Regions from separate parts of the Streptomyces asoensis genome, predicted to be linked through region 1. Evidence: riboswitches for the same ligand, from Rfam matches in the RefSeq annotation. Region 1 holds a riboswitch; each other region holds the start of a gene.
What was found. Region 1 has a riboswitch for cyclic di-AMP ahead of G9272_RS37825 (LysM peptidoglycan-binding domain-containing M23 family metallopeptidase). Riboswitches for the same ligand answer to the same signal wherever they lie in the genome.
Positions count from the first base shown of each region.

Region 2: it holds a riboswitch for cyclic di-AMP, as region 1 does, so the genes downstream of both, G9272_RS21595 (M23 family metallopeptidase) here and G9272_RS37825 (LysM peptidoglycan-binding domain-containing M23 family metallopeptidase) in region 1, are expected to answer to the same signal.
Region 3: it holds a riboswitch for cyclic di-AMP, as region 1 does, so the genes downstream of both, G9272_RS26455 (transglycosylase SLT domain-containing protein) here and G9272_RS37825 (LysM peptidoglycan-binding domain-containing M23 family metallopeptidase) in region 1, are expected to answer to the same signal.
Region 4: it holds a riboswitch for cyclic di-AMP, as region 1 does, so the genes downstream of both, G9272_RS19115 (transglycosylase family protein) here and G9272_RS37825 (LysM peptidoglycan-binding domain-containing M23 family metallopeptidase) in region 1, are expected to answer to the same signal.

Region 1 covers NZ_CP049838.1:8,477,531-8,482,741, reverse strand. The annotation lists gene G9272_RS37830 (Tat pathway signal sequence domain protein) at 1-2,601, opposite strand, end outside; gene G9272_RS37825 (LysM peptidoglycan-binding domain-containing M23 family metallopeptidase) at 2,869-3,834, opposite strand; cyclic di-AMP (ydaO/yuaA leader) riboswitch at 3,839-3,998, opposite strand; gene G9272_RS37820 (alpha-galactosidase) at 4,303-5,211, opposite strand, start outside.
Region 2 covers NZ_CP049838.1:4,844,939-4,850,149, forward strand. The annotation lists gene G9272_RS21585 (PrsW family intramembrane metalloprotease) at 1-496, shown strand, start outside; gene G9272_RS21590 (aldo/keto reductase) at 551-1,495, opposite strand; gene G9272_RS21595 (M23 family metallopeptidase) at 1,704-2,726, opposite strand; cyclic di-AMP (ydaO/yuaA leader) riboswitch at 2,736-2,902, opposite strand; tRNA gene G9272_RS21600 (tRNA-Met) at 3,216-3,289, opposite strand; gene G9272_RS21605 (dihydrofolate reductase family protein) at 3,361-4,488, opposite strand; gene G9272_RS21610 (MarR family winged helix-turn-helix transcriptional regulator) at 4,543-5,058, shown strand.
Region 3 covers NZ_CP049838.1:5,902,961-5,908,171, reverse strand. The annotation lists gene G9272_RS26465 (LolA family protein) at 1-948, opposite strand, end outside; gene G9272_RS26460 (polyprenyl synthetase family protein) at 1,264-2,274, opposite strand; cyclic di-AMP (ydaO/yuaA leader) riboswitch at 2,908-3,136, shown strand; gene G9272_RS26455 (transglycosylase SLT domain-containing protein) at 3,140-3,613, shown strand; gene G9272_RS26450 (HAD family hydrolase) at 3,678-4,502, opposite strand; gene G9272_RS26445 (GNAT family N-acetyltransferase) at 4,794-5,211, shown strand, end outside.
Region 4 covers NZ_CP049838.1:4,304,070-4,309,280, reverse strand. The annotation lists gene G9272_RS19130 (hypothetical protein) at 1-861, shown strand, start outside; gene G9272_RS19125 (cytochrome P450 family protein) at 858-2,153, shown strand; gene G9272_RS19120 (transglycosylase family protein) at 2,359-3,372, shown strand; cyclic di-AMP (ydaO/yuaA leader) riboswitch at 3,578-3,763, shown strand; gene G9272_RS19115 (transglycosylase family protein) at 3,767-4,483, shown strand; gene eno (phosphopyruvate hydratase) at 4,858-5,211, shown strand, end outside.

The DNA of each region.
Region 1 (5,211 bases):
CCGGGACCAGTCGTTGGACGGGAAGTAGGTGTCGCTGCCGGTGAAGAACTCGTTCCACGCGCGGGTGGCCAGCGCGGCGTCGTCCTTGCGGTTCGCCGCGTACGCGGTGATGCGCGAGTGGGCCGCGGGCAGCGCCGACTTCCATGTGCTGCCCGTGAGTTGCCTCTTCTGGGCGTCGGTGGCGTTGTAGTACTGCGCGTAGTTCAGCCAGGCGGTGCGGAATTCCGGCTCTTCGTCGCCGAGCAGCGACACGATCTCGCTGTTGGACTCGACGAGTCCGAAGACGGCGCTGAGGTGGGAGACGCTGACGGCCGTGTCGGTGGTGACGGCGAACTTGCCGGTGTCCGCGTCGAGAAGACCGGTGCCCGTGAAGAAGCCGTTGGGCTGGGCCGCGATCGTCCGCAGCGAGTTGACCAGTTTGGCCCTGGCCTTCTCGGCGTTCGGGCCCCGCCGCTCCCATTCGGTGAGCCACGCCGCCGAAAGACCGCCCCAGTCGGTGCCGAACCCGACCGACAGCGCGTGCCGGTCGCCGGGCGTGTAGCCGTCGGTGCGGACCTTGCGCTGCGGGTCCACCTCGAGGAACGTCAGCTCCACGTCGACGAGTTCGCGCAGCAGGTCGCCGGTGCGCTCGTCGGCGGTGAGGTAGTAGTAGAAGCGGCGGTTGGCGGCCGTGGAGATGCGGACCTGTTTGGCACTGTCGGCGTAGTGCTGCACGCCGTGGCGGGTGCCGAGGCCCGCCCACTCGCCCAGGTGGTAGACGTCGACCTCGCCGGTGTGCCGGGTCATCGCCTCCGCGAACCGGAAGACCTCCGCCGAGCCGGTGCGCAGGAAGTGGTACCAGAGCCAGAGGTCGGTCCCCAGCTCCGAGTTGTCCCAGGCGTATCCGCCGACGTCGTAGCGCCAGACGTGCCGGTCGTTGTCGTAGGTGTGCTGGACGTCGCCGTAGTCCAGGAAGCCGTACCAGCGGCGGTCCTCGCGCTGGTCGCGGTAGTAGGCGAAGAGGTCGTCGAGGCGGTCCTCGACGACCGCGCGGGCCTTGGACGAGCGGTCGACGGGCGCCCAGTCCCCGAAGACACCCGCGGCGTGGAGGCGTTCGGGCGCCGCGGTGAGCAGCGGCGGGGCGGCCACCGCCGCGGCCTGGGCGGCCAGGCGGGCGGCCGTCGGGGTCTTCTCCAGGGCCCAGAAGGTGAGTTCGCTGGTGCGGGCGATACCGTACGGCGTTCCGAAGCCGGGTTCGTAGTCCTCGTAGGTGATCTCCAGGCCGCCGTCGGACTGCTTGTCGTACGTGTCCTGGCCGAGGCCGTCGTGGTAGAAGCGCAGGTCGAGGGGCTGGGCTTCGGGCGCGTAGAGCCACAGGGTGACCTCGGCGGCGGCGGTCGCGGCCCCGCGCACGTCCAGCTGGGTGGGGTGGCGCTGCCAGAAGTCCCTGAGGCCGAAGGAGAGTCCGCCGCTCGCTCCGCCGACGTAGCCGAAGCCGCCGGCGCGCCCGCCCGCCGCCGCCTGGATCCAGCCGTGACCGGCCTTGGTGCGCTTGCGGACGAGGTACCCGTCGGCGGTCGGCTGGGTGAGGGTGAAGTCGCCCCACTGCGGGAGGTACGCCAGCCGGTCGGCGACCCGGGTGTCCCAGGTGGTGGTGTCGGGCAGCCGTTCGCCGGCGATCTGCGCGGCGCGCACCGCGGCGCCCGGGTCGCGGCGCAGTCCGGTGATGCCCTGCACGGCTTCGGCGAACAGCCCGCCGCCGGAGTCGGCGAACCGCACATGCCGGTCGTAGGGCCGGTCGGTCAGCGGCACGGTGAACCGGACGCCGAGGCCGCGCAGGAAGTCCCCCTGGTCGGAGCCTGGTTCCTGGGTGCCGTCCCAGACGAAGGTGTGCACCAGGCGGAAGGATTCGGCGCCGGCGAAGAAGGCGAAGCGCAGCACGAAGGGCAGCCAGCCGCGGCCGCCGTGCCGGTGCCGGCCCTCGACCCGGATCACGGCGCGCACGGGGCCGTCCTGCTCGACCTCGACCTTCTCCACCCGGCCCGCGAAGCTCTGCACCTCCGCACCCTCGCGCACGGACTCCTGGCGCAGCGCGACCAGCCGCCCGTCGCGGGCGATCTCGGTCGACCCGCGCCTGACAGCGCGCACGACGGTGTCGGAACCCTTGGCGGCGAAGACCGCCGTGATCGCTCCGGTCGACACCTCGACCCGGCCGCCGCTGCCGCGGGTGACGGTCACCCGCTGGGCGGGGGCGGCCGGCGTGCCCGCGCCCAGCACGAACCGGTCGGCCTTCGGCGTGCCCGGCGCGACGGCGTGCCCGGTCCACTTCACCGAGCCGTCGGGCCAGTACGCGGTGGCCCAGCTCTGGACGGGGATGTCGTCGCCGTCGGCCGTGGCGAGCCTGAACTTCTGCTCGGGGCGGTAGGCGCCGCGCGCCCACGGCACGCCCCAGGTGGCACCGGCGTGGACGTCGGGCGCGGCGCCTTCCAGCCAGTGCAGCTCGGTGTCGGCGGCGGCGCCGTCGGCCGCAGCGGCGGTGCGGGACAGGGCCCAGGAGAACGGGGCGGCGGCGGCCGCGGCGGCGGCGCCCTTGATGACGGTGCGTCGGTCGACGCCGGACACAGGACCTCCGAGGAGCGATAGAAAGCGCTTGCTCACTGACGGAGATCACTGTGTCCCCACTCTGTCCCGCCTGTCGATGGGACAAGAAGGGCTGCCACAAGAACGCAATAGAACGATCATGAACGCGCAAACTCCAACACCGGCTCGCCGTACTCACCGACCCACCGGCCCACCGGCTCCCCCCGGACATGCCGAAGGCCGGACCCGGGGATCGGGGTCCGGCCTTCGGCCGCGTGTCAGGCGGGAGGTCGTCGGAGTCGGAGGGGGTCAGCCGACAGAGACGCCGTGCGAGCGGAGGTAGGCGATCGGGTCCACGTCGGAGCCGTAGTCCGGCGTGGTGCGGATCTCGAAGTGCAGGTGCGGGCCGGTCACATTGCCGGTCGCACCGGAGAGCCCGAGCTGCTGGCCCGCGGTCACGGTCTGGCCGGCCGAGACGGAGAGCTGGGACAGGTGGGCGTACTGGGCGTAGTAGCCGTCGGCGAGCTTGATGACGACCTGGTTGCCGTACGCGCCGCCCCAGCCCGCGGAGACGACGGTGCCCGCGCCCACGGCCTTGAGGGAGGTGCCGGTCGGGACGACGAAGTCGGTACCGGTGTGGTAGCCGCTGGACCACATGCTGCCGGCCGTGTGGTACGCGGTGCCGACGGTGGCGCCCGCCACCGGCAGCGTGTAACCGCCGGAGGTACCGGTGCCGCTCTCGGCGGCCTGGGTGACCGCCTTCGAGGAGGACGAACCGGACGACGAGGATGAAGAGGACGAAGGGGACGACGACTTGGCTCCGGACGCCTTCGACTTCGACGAGGAGGACGAGGAGGAACCGAACGACGAACCGGTGCTGCCGGTCGCGGCCTTCTTGCCGATCGAGAGCTTCAGTCCGGGGTGGATCAGCGACGGGTCGCTGCCGACGGCCTGGCGGTTGTCCTGGTACAGCTTCTGCCAGCCGCCGTTGACGTTCTGCTCGTCGGCGATCTTCGACAGGTAGTCGCCGGACTGCACGGTGTACGTCTTGGCCGTCGTGGCGGTGGCCGTCTTCTGCGCCACCGGGACGGACTGCACGGCCTTTTCCGGAACGGCCTGGGAAGCCGACTGTGCGACGGACTGCGCGGGGGCCGCGTGAGCGCCGGCGGCACCTATGAGCGGAAGGGCGAGCGCGGCGCCGCCCGTTCCGGCGACGGCTATGGAACGAGTGAAGCGGTGGGCCTTCGGACGGCGGTGCTTACCCTTCGCGGGCATGGCGAATTCCTCTCCGGCGCCTGCGAGGTGAGCTGTCGGGTGCGGGCTGGAGATGCCCGGCCGCGCCGAGGCGCGGCTTTACCCCAAAGCCTGTTCCGGAGACCGGAACAGGCGGTTGTACCTGTGGGTCCCCCGCTCCTGCCAGATACGGGTGAGTGTGCGGATTCCGGGCGGTGGCAGGATTCGGCGTCCGTCCGGATTGGTGTGGAACGTAAGCGACCAGGACGCACAGGGACAAGCAGAGGTTGCGCTGTTAACGCCTTTCTCTTGATCCGCTGTGAGAATCCCCGGTCACACTCCGTGAGACAGGGGGCCCATTTGCCGCCAAGCACCCTGGAAAAGCATGCGAATTACGTGAACATGACGGACGACGTACGGTCACGGATATGACGCTGCTCACGTGACAGCTCTCCAGGTTCCTTTATTCCAGAGCGAGTTGGAACGAAGGATCCAATTCGGACAGAAACCTCAGATGCGACGCAGCCGGATAACCGTCGCATCAAGGTCGCCCCGCAGTCCGGTGCGCAGTCCATGGTGGAGCAGCACCGCCCCCCGGTGAACTTCGCCCGTTTCGCGGCATTCGTACGATGCTGTCGGGTCGAGCCCGCGCAGCCGCAGCGCCGGAACGGGCTCGCCGAACCGCTGCGCCTGGAGCCAGGCGAGGACGACGCTCTCGTCACCGCGCACATACTGGACGGCGCTCAGGCCGCCCGCCGGGGGCCGCAGCCGGTAGAGGTCGCCCTGCTGCACGAGGGGCCGGATCTCCTTGTAGAGGTCCACCCACCGACGCGCCTCGGCGAGCTCCTCCTCGCTCCACTCGGAGAGGTCCCCGCCGACGCCGAGCACGCCGGCCATCGCACTGACGAACCGGAAGCGCAGCGAGCTGACCCGGCCGTTGAGCTGGGCGTTGGGACTGTCGGTGACCCAGGCCGCCATGACCCGGGCGGGGTGGATCTGGCTGAAGCCGTGCTGGATGTCGAGCCGGTCGAGCGGATCGGTGTTGTCGGAGGTCCACACCTGGTCGGTGCGACTCATGATCCCGAGGTCGATGCGCCCGCCACCGCCGGAGCAGGACTCGAAGGCGACTTCGGGGTGGGCCGCCCGCAGCCGGTCCAGGAGCGCGTACAGGGCCCGGACGTGGTCGACCCAGAGGCGCTGCGGGTAGGGGTCGTCCGGCCAGCCGGCGTCGGTGAAGCAGCGGTTGAAGTCCCACTTCACATAGTCGACGGGCGCACTGGAGAGGAGCCCGTGGAGCTGCTCCCAGAGGTACTCCTGGACGTCCTCGCGCGCCAGGTTCAACATGAGCTGATTGCGGAACTCCGTCCGCTTTCGTCCGGATTGGAACTGCACCCAGTCGGGGTGGGCCCGGTACAGCTC
Region 2 (5,211 bases), 3.6 Mb from region 1:
CCGGGAGTACGCCGGCCGTCACCTGGGCAAGCCGGCGGCGCGGGAGGTGGCGCGGTACGAGGCGTACGCGACCTCCCTCGCGTTCCTGCGGCACCGCGGCCGACGGGGGCGGGCCGGCGTCGACTTCCTCGTACGCGAGCGGGAATTGCTCAACGAACTGTGGAGGCGGAAGGACGTCGCCCGGCCAGCACTGGACCACGCGGCCCGGATGACGGCCCCGCCGGTACGGGTGGCCGCGCCGCCCTGGCCGGTGTACGGGGTGTACGGGTACGGCCAGGGTCCGGCCCAGGGCCAGTCCCAGGGCCACAGCGCCGGATTCGGGCATCCGGCGGCGCCGGTGTACGGGAATCCGGTGGGGCCGTCGTACGGATACGGGCACGGCTACGGGTACCCCGCAGCACACGGCCCCGGCCCCGGATACGGGCACGGACCCACGCACGGACCCGGGCCCGGGTATCAGGCGGGGCCGTACCCCGCCCCCCACCCGCACCAGTAGGTCCGGCCGAGACGGTCAGGGGGAGGCAGGTCAGGCCGGTATGGCCGAGGCAGGTCAGGCCGAGGCCCGGGTCAGCCGGGTGATCTCCTCCCCCGTCAGCTCCAGCTGCGCCACCCCCAGCAGAGCCGGCAGCTGCTCGACCGTCCGCGCGGAGGCGATCGGCGCGGCCACCGTCGGCTGCGCGGCGAGCCACGCCAGGGCGACCGTGGGGATCTCGGTGTCGTGGGCCTGGGCGATCTCGTCCAGGGCGGTGAGGACGTTCCGGCCCCGCTCCGTGTCGAGGTGCTTGGCGGCGCCGGCGGCGCGGGCGCTCTGCACGGTCGTACCGGGCCGGTACTTGCCGGTGAGGAAGCCGGCGGCCAGCGCGAAGTACGGGACGGCAGCGAGGCCGAAGCGGGCGGCGAGGTCCTGGAGGCCGCCCTCGTAGGTGTCGCGGGAGACCAGGTTGTAGTGGGGCTGGAGTGCGACGTACCGGGCCAGGCCCTCACGGTCGGAGAACTCCAGGGACTCCTGGAGACGCTCGGGCGTGATGTTGGAGGCGGCGATGTGCCGCACCTTGCCCGCCCGCACCAGCTCGTCGAGCGCGCCGACGATCTCCTCGACGGGCACCTCGGGCTTGTCGAAGTGCGTGTAGTAGAGGTCGATGTGGTCGGTGCCCAGGCGGCGGAGCGAGGCGTCGGCGGCGGCCTTGATGTTGTCGGCGGACAGGCCGGGGAACTCGGGGTGCTGGCTCACCTTGGTGGCGATCACGACGTCGTCGCGGTTGCCCCGGGCCTTCACCCACCTGCCGATGATGGTCTCGGACTCACCACCGCTGTTGCCCTCGACCCACGCCGTGTAGGAGTCGGCGGTGTCGACGAAGTTGCCGCCCGCGGCCGCGTAGGCGTCGAGTACGGCGAAGGAGGCCGTCTCGTCGGCGGTCCAGCCGAAGACGTTGCCGCCGAGGGAGAGCGGGAAGACCTCGAGGTCGGAGGAGCCGAGCTTGCGAAGAGAAGTCATGCTTCATCACAACGGGCGCCGCTGGCCCGCCCATTCCGGGCAGGACGCGAAGAACATGTGAACAGCGCCATGTGAACAGCGCGATGTGGACAGCACAGACCGGCAGCCCTGACGCGGAGGGCGTCAGGGCTGCCGGGATGGATCAGGGTGACCGAACGAACGGCTCAGGGTGTCCGAAGGGACGACCCAGGGTTCTCGGAGGGACGGCTCAGGGGTTGAGGCCCTTGCCGCGCAGCCAGGCCGCCGGGTCGATGCCGTCGGCGCTGCCGCCGGGGTGGACCTCGAGGTGGAGGTGGGCCCCGGTGACGTTCCCGGTCGCGCCCACGCGGCCGATCACATCACCGGTGGCGACCTTCTGGCCGACACTGACGCTGATCGACGACTGGTGGCAGAACCACAGCTCGGTGCCGTCGTCCAGGGTCAGGATGGTGCGGTAGCCGTAGGAACCGGCCCAGCCGGCCTCGGTGATGGTGCCGCTGTGGACGGCCTTGATGAGCGTGCCCGTCGGCGCGGCGAAGTCGAGACCCGTGTGGTAGCCGGAGGACCAGAGAGAACCGGCCTGACCGAAGGTCGAGGTGATGGTGTACGAGGAGGTCGGCAGCGTGTACTGCTTGGCCAGCTCGGCCAGGCGCGCGGCCTCGGCCTTCGCGGCGGCTTCCTCGGCGGCCTTCTTCTTCGCGGCGGCGGCCTTGGCCTCCGCCTCCTTCTCGGCCTTGGCGGCGGCGTCGGCCTCGGCCTTGGCCGCTGCGGCGAGCGCCTTGACCTCGACCTGGGACTGCTGCGACTCGGCCTGCGCCATGATCCGGCTGCGCAGCGCCTCGCCGGCGTCGGCGGCGCTCTCCTCGGTGTCCACGGCGGCTTCGGAGCCGAAGCCCGCGAGGGCCGGTGCGGCTTCCGGGGCGGGCTCGTCGTCGGAGATGAGCGAGCCCACGTTGGGCAGGTCCGGCATCGAGATGGAGACCGGGGCCTTGCCGGTGTTGGCGCTGGCCATGCCACCGGCGCTGACGGCGGCTATGACGCCGACGCCGAGAACGGTGGAGCTGCGGGCGAATCCGCCGCCGCGCTGCTTGGCGACGCGGTGCTTGCCGCGTACCGGGCGAGTGGACTCCGCGGTGGGGTTCCACTCCTCCCAAGGTCCCTCGTCGGTGCGGTAGTCGCCGTAGCCGAAGGTCTCTGTGGACCGCTGGCTGGGCGCGTACGGGGCCTCGGGGGCAGGCGGGTTGGACGCCACGCGGGCGCACTCCTTTCCTTCCGTCGCCTACCGGGTTAGCTGACGGGTTCGGAGCGGGAAGGTCTCCTACGCGCGTATACCGGTCGTGGACTCTGCGAGTTCACGACGGCTTCCGCGTGATTCACCCCATGGTGGTGGTTCCCCGGTTCCCTTGCGGGATTCGGCACGTGCCGCACGGAGCCGACTCTGGTGCCGGCTGGGACGACCGCGCTGCGTTATCGAACGTTAATAGACCCGGGGGTGGGTTTCCAAGCTGTTCCTCTTGATCAACAACATTTCTGGCCTGGACTTTTGGGCTACCAGCGGTGAAAAACGGGCGAGTTGACCACGGATCGACATGCCCCGGAAACGCTTCCTCAGTCACAGGAGTTTTGATGGTGACTCAGTCGTTATGCGCAGGGCGGTCGACCGGTCACCAAGAGTGAGGGAGTGGTCGACGAAAACACCGAAGGCCGGAACCCTTTCGGATTCCGGCCTTCGGTTTATCAGTAGCGGGGACAGGATTTGAACCTGCGACCTCTGGGTTATGAGCCCAGCGAGCTACCGAGCTGCTCCACCCCGCGGCGATGAACACAACTGTACGCCATCAGCGGGGCAGAAAGCACATCGGTTGATTCGCGGGGCCCCGGCGGCCTCAGAGGAGGTGGCGGTTCGGCTCCTTCGCCCGCTCCTCGTACTCCGGGAGCACGAGGACGTCGACGCCCTGAGCCGTCAGCAGACCGGTTCCGTCCGCCTCCGTGACGAAGGTGTCCGGCTCGCGCCAGGCCGTGACCACCCTGCGCACTCCCGCGTCGAGGATGAGGCGGGCGCAGGGGGCGGGCCGGGAGGAGCGGCGGGCGCACGGTTCGAGGCTGCTGTAGACGGTGGCCGCGGGCAGCCGGGGGTCGGCGGGGTCGAGCTTCGCGAGGGCGGCCTCCTCGGCGTGCACGACCGGGTCGCCGGCCTCGCGGGAGTGGCCGCGTGCCAGCTCCGTGCCGTCGGCGGCCACGATCACCGCGCCGACGCTGAAGGCGGTCTCCGACGGCGGACAGTCGGCCGCGAGTTCGCAGGCGACGGCCAGCCAGTGCCGGTCGGCCGCGGCGGGCAGCGGTCCGGCGCCGGGGGCGGTGGGCTCGTAGCGGTTCAGGACGACGTCCTCGATGCGCCTGGTCTCCACCAGGCGCAGGCGTCCGCCCTGGTAGCCGCCCGGCCCGAAGAGGCGGGGCGCGGCCGGGTCGCCCACGAACAGCGGGGCGAGGACCAGCTGGAGTTCGTCGGCGAGGCCCTGCCGGAGCAGCTGGGTGTGGATCGTTCCGCCGCCCTCGACCATGAGGCGTCGTACGCCGCGTACGTCGTGGAGGTGTTCGAGGAGGCGGCGCCAGTCCAGTTCGGGGCCGAGCGGGACGGCGTCCGCGGCGATGCCGAGCGCGCGGACCCGCTCGGCGCCCTTCTCCGTCGTGTACACGACCTTCTCGCCGCCCGTGTGCCAGAAGTTCGCCGCCGGGTCGAGGTCGCCGGAGCCGCTGACGGTGACCTTGAGGGGGTACGGCGGCAGTCCGGCGGCCACGCGGACGGCGCGGCGCTCGGGGGAGTTCACGAGGAGCCGGGGGTTGTCGGCGCGGATCGTGCCGGCGCCGATGAGGATGGCGTCGACGGAGGCCCGTACCTCGTCGACGCGGTCGAAGTCGGCGCGGCTGGAGAGGAGCAGGCGCTCGGGCGTGGTGTCGTCCAGGTAGCCGTCGAGGGAGACGGCGGCGGACAGCAGGACGTACGGGTACGGCATCGACACAGCTCCCCGGGTCTTGGTTCAAGTTTGAAACAAACCTACACTGGCTGTATGACGACTCGCTGGCTGTCCCCTGAGGAGCAGCGCGCCTGGCGCGCCTACGTCGCCGGCTACCTCCTGCTGGAGGATGCGATCGACCGGCAGCTCCAGCAGGAGGCCGGCCTGCCTCATCTGTACTACTCCATCCTCGCCAACCTCTCCGAGACACCGGAGCGGCGGCTGCGGATGACCGAGCTCGCGGAGCAGCTGAAGATCACCCGCAGCAGGCTGACGTATGCGGTGACGCGCCTGGAGAAGGACGGACTGCTGCGGCGGGAGGAGTGCCGCTGGGACAAACGCGGGACCGTCGCGGCCCTCACGGACGAGGGTATGGCGGCCCTGGAGAACCTGGCGCCCGGCCATGTCGAGACGGTCCGCTCCGCCCTCTTCGACCGGCTCACTCCCGAGCAGGTGGGGCAGCTGGAGGAGATCTTCACGCAGGTCGTGCTGGGTTTCCAGGACGGCGACGAGGCGGCCCCACAGGAACTGCCGTGGCGCCGCCGCTCGTCACCCTGTTCGGGAACCTGATCACCACCTGATCACCGCGGGCGCCTGAGGCGCGCGTCACAATCCCGTTGCTTCAAATTTAAAGCATGGGGTAGGGTCTCGACTCGTTGGATCTGCTTCAAATCTGAAGCACAAGGCGGCCCGGCGCCGCCTTGTCACCGTCCTCCGGACCCG
Region 3 (5,211 bases), 2.6 Mb from region 1:
CGCGAGGTCGGACTTGTCCGAGTGCCCGGGGGCGGTCTCCCCGGCCTCGTCGCCCTCGGTGACCTTCGCACCCTTGGGGGCGGTGAAGTCGAAGGTGGACGCGGCGGGTTTGGCGAAGCTGACCTGGGTGAAGCCCGCGTCCACGACGGCGGCGCCACCGCTCGCCGGGGTCAGCGTGAACTTCAGCGGCAGGCCCGTCTTCGCGTCCACGGCCACACTGATCGCGCCGACCGTGGAACCGGACTGCTTCGGCTTGACCAGCAGCTTGTAGGCGTCACGGCCGGCGACCTGGACGGTGCCGTCGACGGTCACGGAGGTCGTGTCGTCGACCGCCTTCAGAGCGTCCTCGGTGAGCTCCTTGGGCGTGGCGGGGACGGGGGTCTCCGCCTTGCCGGAGCCCTTGCCGGAGCTCTCGTCGGCGGTCGAGTGGTAGACCTCGTTGGAGGCGCTGTCGTACCCCCACACGTCCTTGCCGTTGTGGATGACGCTGTACTCGGCGGCGTTCTCCAGCAGCGAGAGCTTCTGCCGGTCCGGGCCGTCGGCGGCGACGCGCAGGGTGTGCGTGCCGGCGGCGAGCTCGGTGAGCTTGGTGGACGGGTCGGCGGACGAACCGTCGCCGCCCTGGGTGGCCCCCGAGAGGAGCCCGCTCTCCAGTCCGCCGAGGTCGGGCAACCCGAGATCGGTGCTGATCTTCACCGTCCCGGACAGCTGCTGCACGTCCGAGGCGGCGATCTTGTCGAGGAGCTGCTGTGCGGTGATCTTCGGCAGGTCGGGGTCGCCGGAGTCGGCGAGCGCCGGGACCAGCCCGATCGTCGCCGCCGCGACACCGATCACGGTGACCGGGACGATGTACCGTGCGGCCTTGCGCCGTCCGAGGCGCAGGTCGTCGGCTTCCGCGCCGGTCGACTCCGCGCCGGTCGTGGTGTCGTCGGATGCCTTCGGTGCCATGTGTGCCTTACCTCCGTCGTCGGCGGCGGCTGGTCATCTCACGCCTGAACGTCCCCACCCCGAGCCGCCATTCTCACCCGAATCGGTGAGGAGTGGTGTTTTCCGTGGTTCCCATCTGACCAAATCAGCCACGGGGAAGCGTCAGCCCGAGGGCTCAACTCCACGTACGCCTGCGGTATGACACCAAGATGACGAGGCGGCATCCGACCCGTAGGGGTCCGGTCCCTGGGGTCCGGTCCCTGGGGTCCGGTCCCTGGGGTCCGGTCCCTGGGGTCCGGTCCCTGGGGTCCGGTCCCTGGGGTCCGGTCCCTGGGGTCAGCCCGCCCGGTGGACCACCGCGTCGCAGAGTTCCATCAGCGCCGCCTTCGCGTCGCACTCCCGCAGCGGCGCCAGCGCGGACCGCGCTTCCTTCGCGTACCGCACGGTGTCCCGGCGGGCCTGCTCCAGCGCCGGGTGGGCCCGGAGCGCCTCCAGCGCCTCGGTGTGCCGGGCGTCGTCGGTCAGGTCGGAGTCCAGCAGCTCGCACAGGGCGATGTCCTCGGGCAGCGACAGCCGCGCCGCCCGCTCCCGCAGCCGCAGCACGGGCAGCGTGGGAACGCCCTCGCGCAGGTCGGTCCCCGGTGTCTTGCCCGACTCGTGCGAGTCGGAGGCGATGTCCAGGACGTCGTCCGCCAGCTGGAAGGCGACACCGAGCCGCTCGCCGTACTGCGTGAGCACGTCGACGACCGTCTCGTCGGCGCCGGACATCATCGCCCCGAACCGGCAGGCCACCGCCACCAGCGAGCCCGTCTTGCCGCCGAGCACGTCGAGGTAGTGGTCGACCGGGTCCCGCCCGTCCGTCGGCCCCGCGGTCTCCAGGATCTGACCGGTGACCAGCCGCTCGAACGCCTCCGCCTGCACCCGCACCGCCTCCGGCCCGAGGTCGGCCAGGATGTGGGAGGCACGCGCGAAGAGGAAGTCACCCGTGAGGACGGCGACGGAGTTCCCCCAGCGGGTGTTCGCGCTGGACACCCCGCGCCGCACGGCCGCCTCGTCCATCACGTCGTCGTGGTACAGCGTGGCCAGGTGGGTCAGCTCCACCACGACGGCCGAGGGCACGACACCCGGCGCGTACGGGTCCCCGAACTGCGACGCGAGCACCACGAGCAGCGGACGGAACCGCTTCCCGCCCGCGCGTACGAGGTGCTGGGCGGCCTCCGTGATGAACGGGACCGCACTCTTGGTGGCCTCGAGCAAGCCTTCCTCGACAGCCGCCAATCCGGCCTGGACATCGGCTTCCAGAGCCTGGTCCCGCACGCTCAGCCCGAACGGCCCGACGACGGTCACGAGGGGTCTCCTGTCTGCTGGTGTCTACTGGCGATTACGCGGTTTGTCGATAGGTCTCTGCCATCACTCAAGTCAGCGTATCCGGTCACGTTTCGATCACCGATAGCCCCCACGTCCCGCGGGCTCGAATGGACTCGCCCGGGAGGCGCCCCGCAGGCCAGGCGCTATCGGATCACGCCCGATATGTTTTTGATCAGCTCATATGAGCGGACATGGAGAGAGTTTCCGGGAAGCGCGGATTCATGTCCCGGACCGGGGCTCCCGTCGGACCGACGAGCTCGCCCGCCCCCTCTCCACGTGACGACGATCACGCAATCTCCTCACCCTCCCCCGCGACGTGTCGGGCGCGACGGCGGGCGATTCCCCTCCACGGTCCATCGCTGGTGCTTTAACAATGAGTTGGGCCTAATGCCCGATTCGCCACTCTTGTGAACGCCGGTGAGTTGGCTCACTCCCCACGGAGATCCGATCCGACCTCACCATTCACCGATTCTCCGCACCCCTTAAGCAAGTTGAAGGTTTGCACCCACAAAGGATCAAGCACCCCATAGGTCACAGACCAAGGTCAATAGGGGTGATCTGTGAATCCGGTACTTGTTTCGGACATGTGCTCTCGCATACGTTCCCGGCCTGTCGGGCGGAACGCCGAATCCTGCCGCCGCCCGAACACCCATCGATACCGCTCGGCAGGAGCGGGGGAACCAGGTAAGTCGCCGAAACGGACTTTCCAGATGTCTTGGACACACAAGACGTTCAGGACAGTCCGGTACGGCTTGGGGTCAAGCCGCGACCGTCAGGACGCGACCGGGCAGCTCCCGCCCGAACCCGACAGCTCACCTCGCAGGCGCCGGAGAGGAAATACGACATGCCCGCTGCCGCTCAGCCGCGCCGCAACCGTTTCATCCGCACGATCGCCGTCGCCGCCACCGGCGCGGCCGTGCTCGCTCTCCCCGTCCTCGGGGCGACCACCGCCTCCGCGGCGACCCCGACCGTCTCCACGGCCACCAGCCTCGGCTACGCCAACAACCTCGACGGCTGGATCCGTGCCTCCCTCCAGGTCATGGGCCAGCACGGCATCCCGGGGACGTACAACGGCATCTACCGCAACGTCATCCGCGAGTCCTCCGGCAACCCCAACGCCATCAACCTCTGGGACTCCAACGCGGCCGCGGGCATCCCGTCCAAGGGACTGCTCCAGGTCATCGACCCGACCTTCCGCGCCTACCACGTCAACGGCACGTCGTGGGACTCCTACGACCCGGTCGCGAACATCACCGCCGCCTGCAACTACGCGGCCGCACGCTACGGCTCGATCGACAACGTGTTCGGCGCGTACTGACCGTCCCGCCGGCCGGTCGCCGGTGTCGGTAGCCGACAGCCGGTAGCCGGTAGCCGGTAGCCGGTTACGGAAACAGTCGTTCGAGGACGACGGCCACGCCGTCGTCCTCGTTCGACGTCGTCACCTCGTCGGCCACCGCCTTGAGCTCCGGATGGGCGTTGGCCATCGCGACACCACGAGCCGCCCAGTCGAACATCGGGATGTCGTTGGGCATGTCCCCGAAGGCGACGGTGTCCTCGGGCCGCAGCCCCAGGTGTTCGGCGGCCAGGGCCAGACCCGTCGCCTTCGTGATCCCGCAGGGCTGGAGTTCGACCGTGCCCGGCCCCGACATGGTGACGGTGGCCAGCGAGCCGACCACCGAGCGGGCCGTCGACGCCAACTCGTCGTCGGACAGCGTGGGATGGCGCAGCAGCACCTTGCTGATCGGCTCGCACCACAGGTCGTCGCGCCGGCCTACGCGCAGGGCGGGCAGCGTCGGGTGCGGCATCCGGTAGCCCGGCTCGATGAGCGTCAGCCCGTCGACACCGTCCTGGTCGACGGCCGCGTACAGCTGCCCGACCTCCGCCTCGATCTTGCCGAGCGCGGTCTCGGCCAGCTCCCGGTCCAGGGTGACCGACCACAGCAGACGGTCCGCGTCGGCGTCGTACAACTGCGCGCCCTGCCCGCACACCGCGAGCCCCCTGCTGTGCAGCCGGTCGAGCAGCGGGCGCACCCGGGGCGCGGGCCGTCCCGTCACCACCAGGTGGCGTGCGCCGGCGGCCGCCACCCGCGCGAGCGCGTCGAGCGACCGGTCGGAGAAGGTGTCGTCGCCGCGGAGCAGCGTCCCGTCCAGGTCGGTGGCGATGAGGGAGTACGCGGTGCGCTCGGCATATGCGATGGGTGCGGCCATGATCAGAGAATACGGATCCCAGGCCTCCCGGGTTCGACGCGAACCGGACGACGTCCATGTCCTGTCCTGTTCTGCCAACTCCCCTTGTGCGCCTGGCTCACGACTGGCTGCCGACTGACTCAATGAAACGGCTTTCTGGCACATCGCCGGGTAGCGGACGGTTAAAGGCCTCTGCACCGGTTGGCAACAACATGCGACGCTACCTACCGCGACGCCCAGGTGGAGCGGTACCGTCCAGGTGTCCAGGGGGGACTTGATCGGGGGGTCAGGTTGAGCAGTGGGCGCATTCGTGTGCTGAGGCCGCAGGACCTCGGCGAGGGGGAGAGGGAGCGGTGGCGCGCGTTGCGTGCCGCGTCGACGCTTCCGCGAAACCCCTTCATGGAACCGGAGTTCACCGATGCCGTGGGCCTGGTGAGGCCACACTCGCAGGTGGCGGTGGTGTACGAGGGGCGTGAGCCGGTCGGCTTCCTGCCCCACGAGCGGGGCCGGCTCGGACAGGGCCGGGCACTCGCGTACGGCGTCTCGGACGCGCAGGGCGCGGTGCTGGCCCCGGGTCTCGGGCTGAACGCCGACGAACTGATGCGGGCGTGTGGCCTGTCGAGCTTCGCCTTCGACAACCTGGAGGCGGAGCAGGGGCTGTTCACCCCGCACGCGGCCGAGGAGTACGCCTCCTATGTCATCGACGTCGAAAAGGGTTACGACACCTATG
Region 4 (5,211 bases), 4.2 Mb from region 1:
GATCCACGGCTCGTGGACGCCATGAGCCTGCGGGACACCCTGGGAGTCACTCAGTACCTCGCCCTCGGCCCGGAGCTGTGGGAGGAATGGCGTCGGGCGGGTCGTCCGTCCGGTCGGCCGAGCGGACACCTGTTGGTGCGCGTTGCCGTCGATGCGGCCCGATGCGGGATCACGCGGGCGTTGCCCCTGGAGGTGTGGGAGAGCGTGATCACCGACTTCGCCCCCTATGCGGACCTGCCGACGACGAGTGGGACCTTCTCGGCGGATGACCTGGAGTGGGCGGCCAGGCCCCGGCTCGGCGTCAGCGGCCTCCTGGTCTCCGGTGAGGAGGGAACCTGGCGGGCGAGCGGGACGCTGGTCGTGGACGCGCTGCGCTCGCCGGATCTGCCGCCACCGGATCCTCACCTGTGGTGGGTCATGGCCCAGGTGGCGAGGGCACACAGCCCGGACGAGTCCATGGGGGTGGTGGCGGTCGGCAGCATGGCCGTGCGCGCGGTGGGTGATGCGGATGACGAGCAGACTCTGCGGATTCTCGGCGAGTTCGCGGTCTGGGCCGGGCACGACGCCGAGGTGCGACACTGGTACGGAAAGCTCGCGAACCGGAACAGGCGTTCGGCTCACTTCCTGGCGAACTACCTCGCAGAGCAAGGTGAGTACGCCGAAGCGATCCGCTATCTGGAGATGGCGGCGGAGGCCGGCCATGTCGGCGCCCAGCTGGATCTCGGACTCCTCCTCGTCGGCCGTGCCGAGCACTGGCTGACGGTGGCTGTCCAGGGAGGCGACAGCGAGGCTGTGGCCGCCCGTGTCCTCGCCGCCCTCCGCCAGGCACGCGCAGCCCGCCCGGATACGGTCAGGGAGTGACCGAGCAGCCCGACACAGACAACCCGGACCGCACCGCTCCCGAACTCTTCACCTGGGAGTTCGCGACCGACCCCTACCCCGCCTACGCCTGGCTGCGCGAGCACGCGCCCGTGCACCGCACCGTCCTGCCCAGTGGTGTCGAGGCCTGGCTGGTCACCCGGTACGCCGACGCCAAACAGGCCCTCGCCGACCAGCGGCTCTCCAAGAACCCGGCGCACCACGACGAACCGGCGCACGCCAAGGGCAAGACCGGCATCCCCGGTGAGCGCAAGGCCGAGCTGATGACGCATCTGCTCAACATCGACCCGCCGGACCACACCCGGCTGCGACGGCTCGTCAGCAAGGCCTTCACGCCCCGCCGGGTCGCCGAGTTCGCGCCCCGCGTCCAGGAGCTGACGGATCAGCTCATCGACCGGTTCGCCGCCGAGGGCCGGGCCGACCTCATCCACGACTTCGCCTTCCCTCTCCCCATCTACGCGATCTGCGACCTCCTGGGCGTCCCCCGTGAGGACCAGGACGACTTCCGCGACTGGGCGGGGATGATGATCCGGCACGGCGGGGGCCCGCGGGGCGGTGTCGCGCGGTCGGTGAAGAAGATGCGCGGTTATCTGCTGGAGCTCATCCACCGCAAGCGCGCGGAGCTCCCCGCCGACCCGGCTCCCGGTGAGGACCTCATCTCCGGTCTGATCCGTGCCTCGGACCACGGCGAGCACCTCACCGAGAACGAGGCCGCCGCCATGGCCTTCATCCTGCTGTTCGCCGGCTTCGAGACGACCGTCAATCTCATCGGCAACGGCACATACGCCCTCCTCACCCATCCCGAGCAGCGCGAACGCCTCCAGCGGTCGCTCACCGAGGACGACGGCGACCGCGGCCTCCTCGAGACGGGCGTCGAGGAACTCCTGCGCTACGACGGCCCCGTGGAACTCGCCACCTGGCGGTTCGCGACCGAGCCGCTGAGCATCGGAGGGCAGGGCATCGCGCCCGGCGACCCCGTGCTCGTGGTGCTGGCGGCCGCCGACCGTGACCCGGCGCGTTTCTCGGACCCCGACACCCTCGACCTGTCCCGCCGCGACAACCAGCACCTCGGCTACGGCCACGGCATCCACTACTGCCTGGGCGCCCCGCTGGCCCGGCTGGAGGGCCAGACCGCGCTGGCCACGCTGCTCACCCGCCTGCCCGACCTCCGACTGGCCGCGGATCCGGCCGAGTTGAGGTGGCGGGGTGGGCTCATCATGCGCGGACTGCGGACTCTGCCGGTCGAGTTCACCCCGGTGCATTCCGGCTCATAACCGGTCCGTGTCTGACCGAATGTCAGCCGGAGTGTGACCGTTCGGCGGAGCAAAGGTGACCAACACTCAAGTCTGTGATCTTCACGTGATCTGCGCGGCATTAACTTGTGACAAGTGATCGTCTGCCGATACGTTCACTCGTCAGCGCGACGCTTCGGTTTCACCCGCCGCGCCGGTCAGTGCTGTCCAGAGAAAGGCCCCTCGCATGCTCTCCGGGAACGGTCGTCACCGTCGCCCCCGCCAGGCCCCGGCCCTCCTTGTCGCGGCCGGAGTGACGGGCTCCGCCATCGCCATCCCGCTGCTCGCCGCCTCCGGCGCGAGCGCGGCCGACGGCACGGTGTGGGACAAGGTGGCGCAGTGCGAGACCGGCGGCTCGTGGAGCGCCGACGAGGGTGGTGGCGAGTACGGCGGTCTGAGCCTCACCCAGAAGGACTGGGTGGCGCACGGCGGCCTCGACTACGCGACCAGTCCCGACCTGGCCAGCCGCAGCCAGCAGATCGCCGTGGCGCAGAAGGTGCTCGCGGCCGAGGGGATCGGCGCGTGGGGCACCTGCGGGCTGACCTCCGGGCTCACCCAGGAGAACGGCGCGCTGAGCGTGGACACCGGCGTGGCGGACGACTCGTCCGACTCGTCCGACTCATCTGGGTCTTCCGGATTGTCCGACCTGTCCCGGGGGTTGTCCGGATCCTCGGGCTCCTCGACCGGCGACGACTCCTCGACCGACTCGTCCGACTCGTCCGCTGATTCCTCCAGTTCTCCCTCGGCGTCCGCTTCCTCCCCTTCGTCCTCTTCCTCCGCCACGGATGACTCCGGAACGTCCGGCGGTTCCGGCGGCCAGGGTGACGGCTCGACGGGCGACGGCTCGCCCACGGCGACCCCGGGGACGGACGACTCGGACAAATACGTCCAGGATGAAGGTTCTTGGAGCCTTGTCGACACCGGCTCCCTCGGCTCGGGCAAGCACCGCGGTGCCACCGCCGACGAGGCCGCGACCAAGAGCGCGACCGACGCCGGCGTGGACGGCACCACCGCCGCCTCCGCCGGTCGGCATGCCGCGGCCACCTATGTCGTCCAGGAGGGCGACTCTCTCGCGTCCATCGCCGACTCCCTTGGTCTCGACGGTGGATGGCGTGCCCTCTACGACGAGAACAGGGACCTCATCGGCGTCGACCCGAGCAACATCGCCGCCGGTCAGACCCTCGACACAGGGGTGGAATAGGGCGCAAAGCCCAAGAAAAACAGCGGGAGTTCACGTCACGCTTCGCGCCGAATGTCCGGTTTGGTGAAAGTGTGGGATGAGTCTCAGAAGCCCTGATCGTCTTTGAAATTCCCCCGATCGCGTGTCTACGGTCGAGGCCGCTCGGCAACCCGAGCCCCGGCCGTCGCAACGCCGAATCCTGCCAGCGACGAACCGGGAACAGTCGTCGCGTCAAGCGCCGTAGGCAGGAGCGGGGGACCCAAGGTAAGTGCCGCGCCGGTCGGTTGACCGGAACGGCTAGGGGTGAAGCCACACCTCCCACGGAGCAGCGCTCCGGCGGACGAGGAGTGGCCGGGCAACTCACACGGCCCGAACCCGACAGCTCACCTCGCAGGCGTCGGTGAGGGGATCCACCATGCTGTTTTCCGGTAAGGGCAAGCACCGCCGTCCCTCCAAGGCGACCCGGGTCGCCACGCTCGCCGGCGTCACCGGCGTCGCCATCGCCGCCCCGCTGATGGCGGCCGGCAACGCCTCCGCCGCCACCGCCTCCGAGTGGGACGCGGTCGCCCAGTGCGAGTCCGGCGGCAACTGGTCCATCAACACCGGCAACGGCTACTACGGCGGCCTCCAGTTCTCCGCGTCCACCTGGGCCGCGTACGGCGGCACGGCCTACGCCTCGCAGGCCAACCAGGCCTCCAAGTCCCAGCAGATAGCCATCGGCGAGAAGGTCCTCGCAGGTCAGGGCAAGGGTGCCTGGCCGGTCTGTGGTACCGGCCTGTCGGGCGCCGCCTACAACGGCTCGAGCGCCGACTCCTCGAGCTCCGGCTCGTCCAGCTCCTCCGGTTCCGCCGGCTCGTCGAACAGCGGCAGCACCAGCAGCCGCTCGACCGAGGAGCAGAGCGCCTCCCGCTCGACCGACCGCCCGGCCGCCTCCAAGACGGTCACCACCCCGACCGGCAAGAAGGTCAAGAAGGGCGACGGCGAGTACAAGGTCGTCAAGGGCGACACCCTCAGCTCCATCGCCGAGAAGCACAAGGTCAAGGGTGGCTGGGCGAAGCTGTTCGAGCTGAACAAGGACATCGTCGACGACGCCGACCTCATCTACCCGGGCCAGCAGCTGCACCTGAAGTGACACCGTGCCTGAAGTGACACCCCACGTGAAGTGACACCTGGCCCCCAGAGAAGCCACAGCGCCCTCACATCCGAGGTCGGCACACTGAAGACCTCGTGAGGGTCCCCCCGTCCCCACGGGCTCCCCGCTCCGGTGCGTGTTCCCCCGTACGCACCGGAGCGGGGTTTCTCTTTGCCCGTTCGTCACTTCCTGTCGGCTTTTCTCGGCCACCCCCTTTGTTCCGGGCGGAAACAATAGGTACCGTCTGTCTGTCCACGGGACGGTCGGTCGGCTGCCGACGGCCCCGGGGCGGTTAGGCTCTAGTCGCAAGGCTCAGCAAGGGCTCATCAAGGCCCCTGGGCCCCGCACAACCAGCGTCACATCCCAAGAAGGAGATGCTCGTGCCGTCCATCGACGTCGTCGTAGCCCGGGAAATCCTGGACTCCCGAGGCAACCCCACGGTCGAGGTCGAGGTCGGCCTCGACGACGGCAGCACGGGTCGTGCCGCCGTTCCGTCCGGCGCCTCCACCGGTGCCTTCGAGGCCATCGAGCTCCGCGACGGTGACCCCAACCGCTACCTCGGCAAGGGTGTCGAGAAGGCCGTCCTCGCCGTCATCGAGCAGATCGGCCCGGAGCTCGTCGGCTACGACGCCACCGAGCAGCGCCTGATCGACCAGGCCATGTTCGACCTGGACGCCACCGACAACAAGGGCTCGCTCGGCGCCAACGCCATCCTCGGCGTCTCGCTC